2 regions of the Pseudomonas sp. LBUM1664 genome follow, and region 2 is predicted to be linked to the other one. Evidence: predicted binding sites of a transcription regulator. Region 2 holds the regulator's gene; the other holds the start of a gene.
What was found. The regulator sigma-54, encoded in region 2, starts transcription at its own class of promoters, with help from an activator protein. The targets are predictions, from matches to a motif close to ANTGGCATNNANNTTGCTNT.
Positions count from the first base shown of each region.

Region 1: a site for sigma-54 is predicted at 3,105-3,124, ahead of flgB (flagellar basal body rod protein FlgB). Genes of this name have one in related genera too.

Region 1 covers NZ_CP166791.1:4,787,772-4,795,094, reverse strand. The annotation lists gene flgM (flagellar biosynthesis anti-sigma factor FlgM) at 1-69, opposite strand, end outside; gene flgA (flagellar basal body P-ring formation chaperone FlgA) at 243-1,007, opposite strand; gene ACA047_RS22465 (chemotaxis protein CheV) at 1,086-2,012, shown strand; gene cheR (protein-glutamate O-methyltransferase CheR) at 2,067-2,894, shown strand; gene flgB (flagellar basal body rod protein FlgB) at 3,166-3,573, shown strand; gene flgC (flagellar basal body rod protein FlgC) at 3,577-4,020, shown strand; gene flgD (flagellar hook assembly protein FlgD) at 4,036-4,758, shown strand; gene flgE (flagellar hook protein FlgE) at 4,789-6,093, shown strand; gene ACA047_RS22435 (ribonucleoside-diphosphate reductase subunit alpha) at 6,318-7,323, opposite strand, start outside.
Region 2 covers NZ_CP166791.1:5,297,799-5,305,121, reverse strand. The annotation lists gene ACA047_RS24815 (ZIP family metal transporter) at 1-801, shown strand, start outside; gene ACA047_RS24810 (HPr family phosphocarrier protein) at 830-1,105, opposite strand; gene rapZ (RNase adapter RapZ) at 1,121-1,978, opposite strand; gene ptsN (PTS IIA-like nitrogen regulatory protein PtsN) at 1,980-2,444, opposite strand; gene hpf (ribosome hibernation-promoting factor, HPF/YfiA family) at 2,457-2,765, opposite strand; gene ACA047_RS24790 (RNA polymerase factor sigma-54) at 2,842-4,335, opposite strand; gene lptB (LPS export ABC transporter ATP-binding protein) at 4,502-5,227, opposite strand; gene lptA (lipopolysaccharide transport periplasmic protein LptA) at 5,227-5,772, opposite strand; gene lptC (LPS export ABC transporter periplasmic protein LptC) at 5,759-6,328, opposite strand; gene ACA047_RS24770 (KdsC family phosphatase) at 6,336-6,860, opposite strand; gene ACA047_RS24765 (KpsF/GutQ family sugar-phosphate isomerase) at 6,860-7,323, opposite strand, start outside.

The DNA of each region.
Region 1 (7,323 bases), 510 kb from region 2:
GCTGACGCTGGTACGCGTAGTGCCTGTCAACGGTGGAGAGCTGTTTAAACGATTGAAATCGATGACCATGGTAAAAAACCTCTGAGTATTTGGACGCTTGCCATGTTTTCGGCCATCCCCAAAAAAACTTTAGGCTCATTTATTCGATGAGCGTGCGCACGTCTGCGCTTGCCTTTGCGTAAGGCACAGTCTAGGGAACACCGGGATCAAGCGCCAGCTCTCTACCCATTTCTACCCGATCGCTACATTGACACTTCCACTTGGCCGGGGGCCATCACCTGCGCTTTGATGACGCGTTGGGAGTTGAGGTTTTTCACTCGAATCTGTTCACGCATGCCGCCGTTGGACAGGGCCTCGCCCGGCATCCGCACGGCAAGCGAGCCGGTGCGGGCGGTGATGACCACCTGATCGCCCTTGCGGACCACTTCGGCCTGTTCCAGATGCACAAGGGTCACGGTCTGATCGGCGACCATTGGTCGGACAAGTTTCTGCCCGATGGCCTGATCCACGGAGGTCAGGAAGCCCTGGGAGATCTGGCTGACGTCACGTTCACGCAGCACCACGTCCTGAGGCTCGACGATTCCGGCCCGCTTGAGCGGACGGGTGGTGGTGACAATCTCGCGAAACAGACGCACTTGAGCGGGCACAAACACTGTCCAGGGCACATCGCTGTCGCAACGAACCTTCACCGTGACCCGGCCCAGCGGCCTGGCCGGGCTTTCCAGCGAAGCAGTCAATTCCTTGTCGCACATCGGCATGCGCAGACGCGGGTCGAGCTGGTTGACCTCGATCTCATAACGACCTTCGGTTTGACTGGTTGCCAGGTAGTCTTCTACGGTGAATTCAAGAAAGCCCTGAGTGACGCCGATAAGGAGATCAGGCAAGGTAACCTGAACAGCGGCAAGGACAGGGCTGCTCGAAGCGAACAGGCAAGCAGCCAACAGTGCACCGAGCCAGTGGCGGCAGTGAGTGGTCAGGCGTCGAAAAAATGTCGTTTGTGCGTTCATGCCGGTTGAATAGCAAGCCCCGTGCCGTTTAGTGATGAATGCGCGTCGGACACATTAGCGTTAGGTAGGAGTCAGGGCATGGCGGGAGTAATGGATTCGGTAAACCAGCGCACTCAGCTGGTAGGTCAGAATCGCCTCGAGCTGTTGTTGTTTCGTCTCGACGGCCAGCAATTGTATGGAATTAACGTATTCAAGGTACGCGAGGTGCTGCAATGTCCTAAGCTGACCCTGATGCCGAAGTCCAGTCCCGTTGTGTGCGGCGTGGCGAATATCCGGGGGGCGACCATCCCGATTCTCGATCTGGCCATGGCGACCGGTTCCGGGCGGCTGCTGGATCAGAGCAATCCGTTCGTGATCATCACCGAGTACAACACCAAGACCCAAGGTTTCCTGGTTCGCTCGGTGGAACGCATCGTCAACATGAACTGGGAAGAGATCCATCCGCCGCCCAAGGGCACGGGTCGTGATCACTACCTGACGGCCGTGACCCGGGTCGATAATCAGTTGGTGGAAATCATCGACGTGGAGAAAATCCTCGCCGAAGTGGCGCCGACTACGGAGACGATTTCCGTCGGCGTGGTGGATGCCGAGACCCAGCACAAAGCGATTTCGCTGCGGGTACTGACCGTCGATGATTCTTCGGTGGCACGTAAGCAGGTGACCCGTTGCCTGCAAACGGTCGGTGTCGAAGTGGTGGCGTTGAACGATGGACGGCAGGCGCTGGACTACCTGCGTAAGCTGGTCGAAGAGGGCAAGAAGCCTGAAGAGGAGTTCCTGATGATGATCTCCGACATCGAAATGCCGGAGATGGACGGGTACACCCTGACGTCGGAAATCCGCAGCGACCCGCGTATGCAGAAGCTGCATATCGTCTTGCACACTTCGTTGTCCGGTGTTTTCAACCAGGCGATGGTCAAGAAAGTCGGTGCCGATGATTTCCTGGCCAAGTTTAGGCCCGATGACCTGGCTTCCCGGGTAGTCGAGCGGATCAAGGCAGCAGAATAAAAGGTCGGGCGCGTTTTGCGTCCGGCAAGTCAACACAATGAAAGAGGCGGTATCTTGTCTACGGGTAATTTGGATTTCGAGCAGTTCCGGGTCTTCCTGGAAAAAGCCTGTGGCATATTGCTTGGTGAAAACAAGCAATACCTGGTGTCGAGCCGTCTCAACAAATTGATGGAACAACAGGGCCTCAAATCGTTGGGCGAATTGACGCAGCGTATCCAGACCCAGCCGCGCAGTGGTTTGCGTGAGATGGTGGTGGACGCCATGACCACCAACGAAACCCTGTGGTTTCGTGACACCTATCCGTTCGAGGTGTTGAAGAACAGGGTGCTGCCGGCGGCCCTCAAGGCCAGCCCGGGCCAACGCTTGCGGATCTGGTCGGCGGCCTGCTCGTCGGGGCAGGAACCCTATTCGCTGTCGATGTCCATCGACGAGTTCGAACGGACCAACATTGGCCAGTTGAAGATGGGCGTGCAGATCGTCGCCACCGACCTGTCCGGAACCATGCTCAATAACTGCAAGACCGGCGAGTACGACAGCCTGGCCATCGGTCGCGGCCTGTCGCCTGATCGCCTGCAACGCTACTTCGACCCGAAAGGGCCGGGACGCTGGATGGTCAAGGCGCCGATCAAGAACCGTGTGGAGTTCCGCTCGTTCAACCTGCTGGACAGCTATGCCAGCCTGGGCAAGTTCGACATCGTGTTCTGCCGCAACGTGCTGATCTACTTCTCCGCCGAAGTGAAAAAAGACATCCTGCTGCGTATCCACAGCACACTGAAGCCAGGCGGCTACCTGTTCCTCGGCGCCTCCGAAGCCTTGAACGGTTTGCCGGATCATTATCAGATGGTTCAGTGCAGCCCTGGGATCATCTACCAGGCGAAGTGATTCGCTGGGGTTGTCAAAAAAACGGGAGTCCTCACGGGCTCCCGTTTTTTTATGCCCGCCAATTTCCTCCCCACCACCACTATCCCTGTGGGAGCGGCATTGCCCTTGAGAAGCGGCAGAAAAGCGGCAGCCAGCGGAAGCCAGTTGCCGCTTTTCTGGCATTGCCGCTTTGCCGATGCCCGCAAAGCCCCGGTTTATGGGCTTTTTGAAAGTGGCACGACGCTTGCTATGTCCATCGTACGTAAATTCTGGTCACCCAAAGGTTTCCGACATGAGCATCAGCTTCGATAAAGCGCTCGGTATCCACGAACAGGCCCTGAGCTTCCGCGCCCAGCGTGCCGAAGTCCTGGCCAACAACATTGCCAACGCCGATACCCCGAACTACAAGGCTCGGGACCTGGACTTCTCCAAAGTGCTCGCCGAGCAGAACGAGAAAACCAAGAGCGGCTCCTTCGCGTTGAACATGACCAACAGCCGTCATATCGAAGCCGAAGGCCTGGGCAACGGCGACGAGTCGCTGATGTATCGCACGCCGATGCAACCTTCGATTGACCAGAACACTGTGGACGCTCAACTGGAACAGTCCAACTACGCGGAAAACTCCGTGAACTTCCAGGCCAGCTTCACCCTGCTCAACAGCAAGTTCAAAGGGCTGGTATCGGCCCTGCGCGGAGAGTAAGCCATGTCGATCGCGAGCGTATTCAACATTGCCGGCAGTGCCATGAGTGCCCAGACCACTCGCCTGAACACCGTCGCCAGTAACATCGCCAACGCCGAGACCGTTTCGTCGAGCATCGACCAGACTTACCGTGCCCGTCACCCCGTATTCGCCACCATGTACCAGGGCGGCCAGTCTGGCGGCAGCGACTCGCTGTTCCAGGATCAGGAAGCCGCCGGGCAGGGCGTGCAGGTGTTGGGTGTGGTCGAAGACCAGAGCAACCTCGAAGCGCGTTACGAGCCAAACCATCCGGCTGCTGACGGCAAAGGCTACGTCTATTACCCGAACGTCAACGTCGTCGAAGAAATGGCCGACATGATTTCCGCCAGTCGTTCGTTCCAGACCAACGCCGAAATGATGAACACCGCCAAAACCATGATGCAGAAGGTCCTGACCCTCGGTCAGTGATAAGGGGCGAATCACATGAGCGTTACCAGCACTACAAGTGGTTTGAGCCTCAACGAGGTTCTGGCCAACTCCTCGGTCAAGACCAGCACCACCAGCGATGGCCTGGCCTCGGCGACCAGCTCGGCCACGGGCTCGTCGGAACTGGGCAAGGATGCATTCTTGCAACTGCTGGTTACCCAACTGAAAAACCAGAACCCGCTGGATCCGCAGGATAACAGTGAGTTCGTTGCCCAACTGGCGCAATTCAGCAGCCTGGAAGGCATTACCACCCTCAACGACACCGTGAGCGGTCTTGCCAGCAACTACAACTCGTCCCAGGCCCTGCAGGCCTCGTCACTGGTGGGTCGCTCGGTCATTGCCCCGGGCAGCAAGGCGGTGGTCGATACCTCCAAGAGCCTCAACGGCACAGTGGTGGTCCCGTCGTCGGTCTCCTCCGTTGCGGTCAAGATCATGGACAAGGACGGCAAGACTGTCCGCACCCTCGACCTGGGCAGCCAGAATGCCGGCAATTCCGATTTCATCTGGGATGGCAAGAACGACTCGGGCACTACGGTCGAGTCGGGCACTTACACTTTCGCGGCCTCGGCCACCATCGATGGCGAGGCCACGTCGCTGACCACCAACCTGCCGGCTACCGTCAGCAGCGTGACGATCAGCCAGACGGGCGGTGAGCTGATGCTCAACCTGGCCGGGCTGGGCAGCGTCGGTCTGTCCAAAGTACAAACTATTGGTATGTAGAGCCGACTAAACCGGCAAAAGGAGTGCAACATGTCTTTCAACATCGGCCTTAGCGGTCTCTATGCAGCCAACAAACAACTGGACGTGACCGGCAACAACATCGCCAACGTGGCGACCACCGGTTTCAAATCGTCCCGAGCGGAATTCGAAGACGTCTACTCGGCCACCAAGCTGGGTTCGGGCAGCAAGACCGTCGGCAACGGCGTGCGCCTGGCCAACGTTTCCCAGCAGTTCGGCCAGGGTGACGTTAACAACACCGGCAACGTGCTGGACATGGGTATCCAAGGTTCCGGTTTCTTTGTCCTGAGCAACGACGGTGCGCTGAGCTATACCCGTGCCGGTACCTTCAAGACCGACAAGGACGGCTATATCACCAACAGCGATGGCACTGCGAATCTGCAGGGCTACGGCGTGGATGACAACGGTAACGTCGTCAACGGTATTTTGACCGACCTGCGCATTGATACCTCCAACTTGCCGCCGCAAGCCACCAGCGTGGTTTCGTCGACGATCAACCTGAACTCCACGGCGACAGTTATCGATCAGACTAACGCTACCCTGACGTTCGATCCGACTGATACGGCCACGTTCACCAAGCAATTCACTACCCCTGTCTACGATACCCAGGGTAACCAGCATTCCATGGACCAATACATGGTCAAGACGGCTGCCAACACTTGGGACGTCTATACGCTGATCGATGGTCGCAACCTGGACGGCAGCTTGCCGACCTCGCCGGTCCCTTCGACCATGACGTTCGACTCGAGCGGCAAGCTGACGCAAGTCAGTACTCCGGCTACGCCTACGCCGATCATCAGCAGCGATTTGGTCTTGACTGGCTGGGTCCCTGGTAGCGTGACCAACAACGTTTGGACCGCCAACGGCGCCGGCTCGGAAGATATTACGATCTCCATGGCCAACACCACCCAATTCAACGCTGACACCGCTCGGTCGATTCCGACCCAGAACGGCTACGCCACTGGCCAGATCACTAACCTGACCATCGATGGCAGCGGTGTATTGCTGGCCAACTTCAGCAACAACCAGACCAAACCGATTGGCCAGCTCGCGCTTGCCAGCTTCACCAACGAACAAGGTCTGCAGCCCGTAGGCGGCACCAGTTGGAAAGAAACCTACTCGTCGGGTATCCCGGGCTACGATGCTCCGGAAACTGGCACCCTGGGTTCGATCGTTTCCAACTCCCTGGAAGAGTCCAACGTCAACCTGACCAACGAACTGGTCGAGCTGATCAAGGCACAGAGCAACTACCAGGCGAACGCCAAGACCATCTCCACCCAGAGCACCATCATGCAGACCATCATTCAGATGGCTTGATGTCGATGGTCGCTTGAAGGCAGTACAAAGAGCCCCTCGCAAGAGGGGCTTTTTCATGGGCGGGTGTTTGTGTTGCCTGTTCCGGCCTCATCGCGAGCAAACTCGCTCCCACACGGGTTCCACCAATCCCCTTTTTGTCCAGGCAAAAGAAAACCCCCGATCAGTCCAGAGAACTCATCGGGGGTTTCTTTTAGCTCGCGCCTTTGAGCGCCTGCCTGCTCAGCTTATTGGCAAGCTTCGCAATCCGGCTCGTCGATCGAGCAGGCTTTTGGCACTGGCGCAGGTCCTGCTGGAGCAGCCAGTACCGAATCGTCGCCGTGGTTGCCGCCGCTGGAAACAGCGTTCAGCTTGCCGGTGTTGATGGTCGACTTCTCGGTGCTGGTAGCGGCCAGAGCGCGGAGGTAGTAAGTGGTTTTCAGGCCACGGTACCAAGCCATGCGGTAGGTCACGTCCAGCTTCTTGCCCGAAGCGCCGGCGATGTACAGGTTCAGCGATTGAGCCTGGTCGATCCACTTCTGGCGACGGCTGGCGGCGTCGACGATCCACTTGGTGTCCACTTCGAACGCGGTGGCGTAGAGCTCCTTGAGTTCCTGCGGGATGCGCTCGATCTGCTGCACCGAACCGTCGTAGTACTTCAGGTCGTTGATCATGACCGAGTCCCACAGGCCGCGGGCCTTGAGGTCGCGCACCAGGTACGGGTTGATCACGGTGAATTCGCCCGACAGGTTCGATTTCACATACAGGTTCTGGTAGGTCGGTTCGATCGACTGCGACACGCCGGTGATGTTGGCGATGGTTGCGGTCGGTGCGATGGCCATGATGTTGGAGTTACGGATGCCTTTCTGTACACGGGCGCGAACCGGTGCCCAGTCCAGGGATTCGTTCAGGTCAACGTCAATGTACTTCTGGCCACGCTGCTCGATCAGGATCTGTTGCGAGTCCAGCGGCAGGACGCCTTTGGACCACAGCGAACCCTGGAACGTCTCGTAGGCGCCGCGCTCGTCGGCCAGGTCGCAGGAAGCCTGGATCGCGTAGTAGCTGACCGCTTCCATGGACTTGTCGGCGAACTCGACTGCGGCGTCGGAACCGTACGGGATGTGCTGCAGGTACAAAGCGTCCTGGAAGCCCATGATGCCCAGGCCGACCGGACGGTGCTTGAAGTTGGAGTTCTTCGCTTGCGGCACCGAGTAGTAGTTGATGTCGATCACGTTGTCGAGCATGCGCACAGCG
Region 2 (7,323 bases):
GCGGCGCAGGGCCTGGCTTGGCTGGACTTGGAGCCCAAGCTGCTGCGTGCGCTGCAGGGCGGTGGTCTTTGTGCCTTGGGTACGGCGTTAGGCGCCGTGCCCGTGCTGGTCATCCGGCGCATGCCCCAGGCCGTGAGCGATTCGCTGCTGGGCTTCGGTGCCGGGGTGATGCTCGCCGCCACTGCATTTTCGCTGATCGTGCCGGGGATTGCCGCCGCCGAGCAGTTGGGGCTCACGCCTTGGGCGGCCAGCGGCCTGATCAGCTTCGGCATCCTGCTAGGCGCTTTCGGGCTGTACTTGGTAGATCGCAAGGTGTCCTCTACGCCAGAAAGGCTGGTAGAGGTACCTGGGCGTTTGATGATCGCGCCGCGGATCTGGTTGTTCGTGTTTGCCATTATTGCCCACAACATTCCGGAAGGGATGGCCGTCGGCGTGTCGGCGGGCGGCGGCATGCCCGATGCCGACAGCCTGGCGATGGGTATCGCTTTGCAGGATGTACCTGAAGGATTGGTGATCGCACTGGTGTTGGCCACGGCCGGGATGTCGCGGGTCAAGGCGTTCCTGATTGGCGCCGCGTCTGGGCTGGTCGAGCCAGTGTTCGCGCTGCTATGCGCCTGGCTGGTAAGCCTGGCCGAACTGCTGTTGCCCTTGGGGCTGGCGCTTGCGGCCGGGGCGATGTTGCTGGTGGTGACCCATGAGGTCATTCCCGAATCCCGTCGCAACGGTCACGAGAAGCTGGCGAGCCTGGGGTTGCTGGTGGGGTTTTGTTTGATGATGGTGATGGATACGGCGTTGGCCTGATAGTCGAACAGAGCAACAGGGGGTGGGGTTATCCACCTTCGTCGAAAAAGTTGTTGATCAGGGCCTTCAGCGCATCCATTGCTTCTTGTGCCTGCTCACCTTCAGTTTCCAGGTAGATCTTGGTGCCCTTGCCGGCGGCGAGCATCATCATCGCCATGATGCTTTTACCGTCGATCGTGGACTCCGGCGTGCGGCCGACTCTGATGCTGGTGTCCTTGAACTGGCCTGCAACCCCGACGAACTTGGCCGACGCACGGGCATGCAGACCCAGCTTGTTGATGATTTCAATTTCCTGAGCAGGCATCGCGATGTGAATCCTTTAGCTGAGGTCGCGGTGGCGAACCTGGACGTTCTTCAGGGATTGTTGCAGGAGCTGACCCAGGCGTTCGGTCAGGTAGACGGAGCGGTGATGGCCTCCGGTACAGCCGATGGCGATTGTGACGTAGGCACGGTTGCTCGCGGCGAAGCGGGGCAGCCATTTGAGCAGGTAGCTGGAGATGTCCTGATACATGTCCTCGACATCCGGCTGGGCAGCCAGGTAGTCGACCACCGGCTGGTCGAGCCCGGATTGCTCACGCAATTCCGGTTTCCAATAAGGGTTGGGCAGGCAGCGCACATCGAACACCAGGTCGGCGTCTACCGGCATGCCACGCTTGAAACCGAACGACTCCACCAGGAACGCCGTGCCCGGCTCCGGCTGGTTCAGCAGGCGCAACTTGATGGTGTCGCGCAACTGATACAGGTTCAGGTTCGTGGTGTTGACCTTCAGGTCCGCCAGGTCGGCGATCGGACTCAGCAGCTGGCTTTCGTCATGGATGGCTTCGGCCAGGGAGCGGCTGGCGTTGCTCAGCGGGTGGCGCCGGCGGGTTTCGGAAAAGCGCTTGAGCAGTGTCTCTTCATCGGCATCCAGGTACAGCACATCGCACTGGATATGCCGGTTGCGCACTTCCTCGAGCAGTTCAGGAAACCGCGACAGATGGCTCGGCAGGTTGCGTGCATCGATGGACACCGCCACCAAGGGTTGCGCCAGTTCGGTGTGGATCAGGGCGCGCTCGGCCAGTTCCGGCAGCAGGCCGGCTGGCAGGTTGTCGATGCAATAGTAGCCGCTGTCCTCAAGCACATTGAGGGCGGTGCTTTTACCGGAGCCGGAGCGGCCACTGACGATGATCATGCGCATGTTAATGACCGCTCTGCTCGTCCAGGACTACCTGATACAAGGCCTGGTTGCTCGGTGCGCTGCGCAGTTTTTCGCGTACTTCCTTGCGGTCCAGCATGCTGGCGATCTGGCGCAGCAGCTCAAGGTGCGCATCGGTCGCCGCTTCCGGAACCAGCAGTACAAACAGCAGGTCGACCGGTGCGCCGTCGATGGCGTCGAAATCTATGGCGGCTTCAAGGTGCAACAGCGCGCTGATTGGCGCGGTACAACCTTTGAGGCGGCAGTGAGGGATGGCGATGCCGTTGCCAAAACCGGTGGAACCGAGTTTTTCACGGGCGATCAAGGCCTCGAAGACGTCCTGCCTTTTCAGGTCCGGCACTTCGCGGCCGATCAGGTCGGCGATTTGTTCTAGGGCTTTCTTTTTACTGCCACCCGGCACGTTCACCAGGGAACGGCCGGGGGTCAGGATGGATTCTAGTCGGATCATGGATTGGGGGGGTTAACGACCGGTTGCGCCCTGAAGGAGGCTTTGGGTCTTTTCCTTATGCTTTTTGAGTTGGCGATCCAGCTTGTCGGTCAGCAGGTCAATTGCGGCGTACATGTCGGTGTGCTCCGCGTTGGCGACCACTTCTCCGCCGGGGATATGCAGCGTGGCTTCGATTTTCTGCAGCAGCTTCTCGACGTTCATCGTGACTTGCACGTTGGTGATCTTGTCGAAATGCCTTTCTAATCGGTCGAGTTTTTCGCCGATGTAGGTGCGCAGGGGCTCGGTCACTTCCAGTTGGTGTCCACTGATGTTGACTTGCATACAGCTTCTCCTTCGTTGCCAGTGCATAAAGCGGCAGGCAGAAATACCTGCCACTGGAACGCTGTGGCGTGGCCTGTTACATCAACCGCTTGCGTTCGCTCGAAGGTGCGATCCCTAAGGATTCGCGGTATTTGGCGACGGTACGGCGGGCCACCTGAATGCCTTGTGCCTCCAGTAAACCAGCGATCTTGCTGTCACTCAACGGCTTTTTCTGATTTTCCGCCGCTACCAGTTTTTTGATGATCGCGCGGATGGCCGTGGACGAGCATTCACCGCCTTCGGAGGTGCTGACGTGGCTGGAGAAAAAGTATTTCAATTCATAGATGCCCCGAGGGGTATGCATGAATTTCTGGGTGGTCACCCGCGAAATCGTCGACTCGTGCATGCCAACCGCCTCGGCGATGTCATGCAGGACCAACGGTTTCATCGCTTCGTCGCCGTACTCCAGGAAGCCGCGCTGATGCTCGACGATCTGGGTGGCTACTTTCATCAAGGTTTCGTTGCGACTTTGCAGGCTCTTGATGAACCAGCGCGCTTCCTGCAACTGGTTGCGCATGAAGGTGTTGTCGGCGCTGGTGTCAGCGCGCCTTACAAAGCCTGCGTACTGGGCGTTGACCCGCAGCTTGGGCACCGATTCCTGGTTCAGTTCCACCAGCCAGCGATCGTTGTGCTTGCGCACGATCACGTCGGGCACCACGTATTCGGGTTCGGTGGACTCGATCTGCGAGCCCGGGCGCGGGTTGAGGCTCTGGACCAGTTCGATCACCTGGCGCAGTTCATCTTCCTTGAGCTTCATGCGCCGCATCAGTTGGCTGTAGTCGCGACCACCCAGCAGGTCGATGTAATCGGTGACCAGCCGCTTGGCTTCGGCCAGCCAAGGCGTCTTGGCGGATAACTGGCGCAGTTGCAGCAGCAGGCACTCGCCCAGGTTACGGGCGCCGATGCCGGCCGGCTCGAATTGCTGAATGCGGTGCAGGACGGCTTCGATCTCGTCCAGTTCGATGTCCAGCTCGGGGTCGAAGGCTTCGAGGATTTCTTCGAGCGTTTCGTCCAGGTAGCCCTGATTATTGATGCAATCGATCAGGGTCACGGCGATCAGGCGATCGGTGTCGGACATCGGCGACAGGTTCAGCTGCCACAGCAGATGGCTTTGCAGGCTCTCGCCAGCGGAGGTGCGGGTGGTGAAGTCCCACTCGTCGTCATCGCCGCTTGGCAGGCTGCTGGCGCTGGTCTGGTAGACGTCTTCCCAGGCCGTGTCCACCGGCAGGTCATTGGGGATGCGTTCGTTCCATTCGCCATCCTCAAGGTTATCCACCGTCGGGGCGGCTTCCTGGTAGGACGGTTCCGGGATTTCGGTACTGGTTTTTTGCTCGACGTTGTCGGCCAGCGGATCGGTGTTGTCGAAGTCGTCGCCTTCTTCCTGGCGTTCGAGCATCGGATTGGACTCCAGGGCCTCCTGGATTTCCTGTTGCAGGTCCAGGGTCGACAATTGGAGCAGGCGGATGGCCTGTTGCAGCTGCGGTGTCATCGTCAGCTGCTGGCCCATTCTCAAGACTAGCGATGGTTTCATGGCTGGGGCTTAACACCTTAATTCGCCGGCGCACATGCGCCATCCACTACAGGGCGCCGAAGCGCCAAACATAAGCAAATTATATGCCTGAAACTGGAGTGTTTGCCTAGGGCGTCGCCGTAATAAAATTAAACGACGCCCGGGCGATTCGCCAGACACTTTGTGCTTACAGGCGGAACTCATGGCCCAGATACACTTCCTTGACCAGTTCATTGGCCAGGATGGTGGCGGAGTCGCCTTCGGCGATCAGCTGGCCGTCATTGACGATATAGGCGGTTTCACAGATATCCAGCGTCTCACGCACGTTGTGGTCGGTGATCAGCACGCCGATCCCCTTGGCCTTGAGGTGGTGGATGATCTGCTTGATGTCGCCCACCGAGATCGGATCCACACCGGCGAACGGTTCGTCGAGCAGGATGAATTTCGGTGCGGTGGCCAGGGCGCGGGCAATTTCCACGCGTCGCCGTTCGCCACCGGACAGGCTCATACCCAGGTTGTCGCGAATGTGGTTGATGTGGAATTCCTGCAACAGGCTTTCCAGCTCCTGGCGGCGGCCAGCCTTGTCGAGCTCCTTGCGGGTCTCGAGGATCGCCATGATGTTGTCGGCAACCGACAGTTTGCGGAAGATCGACGCTTCTTGCGGCAGATAGCCGATACCGGCCTTTGCCCGGCCGTGCATCGGCTGGTGGCTGACGTCCAGGTCGTCGATCAGCACGCGACCCTGATCGGCCTGGACCAGGCCGACGATCATGTAGAAGCAGGTAGTCTTGCCCGCGCCGTTGGGGCCGAGCAGGCCGACGATCTGGCCGCTGTCGATGGACAGGCTGACGTCACGTACGACTTGACGGCTCTTGTAGCTCTTGGCCAGGTGCTGAGCTTTCAGAGTTGCCATTACTGGGCCTTCTGCTCGGTTTTCTTTTTAGGCTGGATCACCATGTCGATCCGTGGGCGCTGCTCGGTCACCTTGTTACCCGTGGCACGACCGGCGCTGGCCAGTTTTTTGTTCGTGTCGTAGACGATTTTCTCGCCTTGGGTGGTGTTGCCGTCTTTGTCGATGACCTTGGCGCGGTCGATCAGTACAACGCGATCTTGGGAAGCGTGATACTGGATAGTCACCCCGTAGCCCTGCACGGGCTTGGTGTCGCCCGCGGTTTGCATCTGCTCGAAATAGGCCAGGTTGCCCACCGAGGTCACCACGTCGATATCGCCGGTCGGGGTGCGAGTGATGGTCACGGTATTGCCGGTGACCTTCATCGTGCCTTGGGTGATGATCACATCGCCTTTATAGGTGGCTACACCGTTCTTGTCGTCCAGCTGAGCGTCGTCGGCCTGGATACGGATAGGTTGGTCGCGGTCGTTGGGAAGGGCCCAGGCGCTCGCGCTTCCCAGTGCTGCGCCCAGACTGAGCAAAATAGGGAGGGTTTTAGCGAGCTTCATACTGTCCTCTTACGTTCGATAGCAGGTGTATCCTGCTTTCCTTCAAATACGCTTTCATTCCCGTGCCGGTCGATACACCACCGGCGCCGTCGATTCTAACGGGTTGCTCGGTCTGCGCATATTCTTGCTGTGGGAAGACTGTCATACGACTACTGGTAATGATGGTCGTACGGTTTTTCTCATCGGTTCGAGCGATGCGTACCGAGTCGATCAGTTCCACTTCGGTGCCGCCGGAATTGACTTCGGCGCGCACGCTCTGCACATGCCACGGGAACTCGGTGCCGCGGAACATGTTCAGGTCCGGTGTGGTGACCAGCGTGATGTCGGTGGCCTTTACGTGGTCGACCTTGTCCGATGTCATCTCATACTGCACTTTGCCATCGGGCAGGTATTGCAGGGTATGCGTGTTGGTCGCGTACCAGTCGATATTCTCTTCAACCTTGGCAGCAGGCTGGTCGAGAAAGCGTTCCGGGCTGATGTTCCAGTAGCCCACCGCCGCGAAAATCGCTGCGATACAGCCGAACACCACAATGGTGCGAATCTTCTTGCTCAGCATAAATGGCTCACAGGTACGCGGCGTTGGCCGCTTCGAGGCGGCCCTGGGCGCGCAGGATCAGTTCACAGAATTCACGGGCGGCCCCTTCGCCGCCTCGCGCCGTGGTAACACCGTGGGCGTGTTCGCGTACGAAAGCGGCCGCATTGGCCACTGCCATGCCCAAGCCAACCCGGCGAATCACCGGCAGGTCTGGCAGGTCGTCACCGAGGTAGGCGACCTGTTCATAGCTTAGGTTGAGTTGAGCCAGAAGCTCGTCCAGCACCACCAGTTTGTCTTCGCGTCCCTGGTAAAGGTGTGGAATGCCGAGGTTCTTGGCGCGCCGCTCGACCACCGGGGTCTTGCGGCCACTGATGATGGCGGTCTGCACGCCGGCGGCCATCAACATCTTGATGCCTTGGCCGTCGAGGGTGTTGAAGGTCTTGAATTCACTGCCGTCTTCGAGAAAGTACAGGCGACCGTCGGTCAGCACGCCATCGACGTCGAAGACGGCGAGCTTGATGTTTTTGCCTCGTGGCAGCAGATCGGTAGTCATCACATTACTCCTGCACGTAGCAGATCGGACAGGTTGAAAGCGCCGATCGGGCGGTCCTCGCTGTCCACTACCACCAGTGCGTTGATTCTATTGTCTTCCATGATTTTCAGGGCTTCGGCGGCGAGCATGTCGGCGCGGGCAGTCTTGCCATGAAGGGTCATGACTTCGTCGATGGTCGCATGGCGGATATCGATGGCGCGGTCCAGGGTGCGACGCAGGTCGCCGTCGGTGAAGATCCCGGCGAGCTTGCCATCGGCTTCGAGAATCACCGTCATGCCCAGCCCCTTGCGGGTCATCTCCATGAGCGCGTCCTTGAGCAGCGTGCCGCGCTGTACCTGCGGCAACTCCTGGCCTGCGTGCATCACGTTTTCGACTTTCAGCAACAAGCGACGGCCCAGGGCGCCACCGGGATGGGAAAAGGCGAAATCTTCAGCGGTGAACCCCCTGGCTTCCAGCAGGGCCA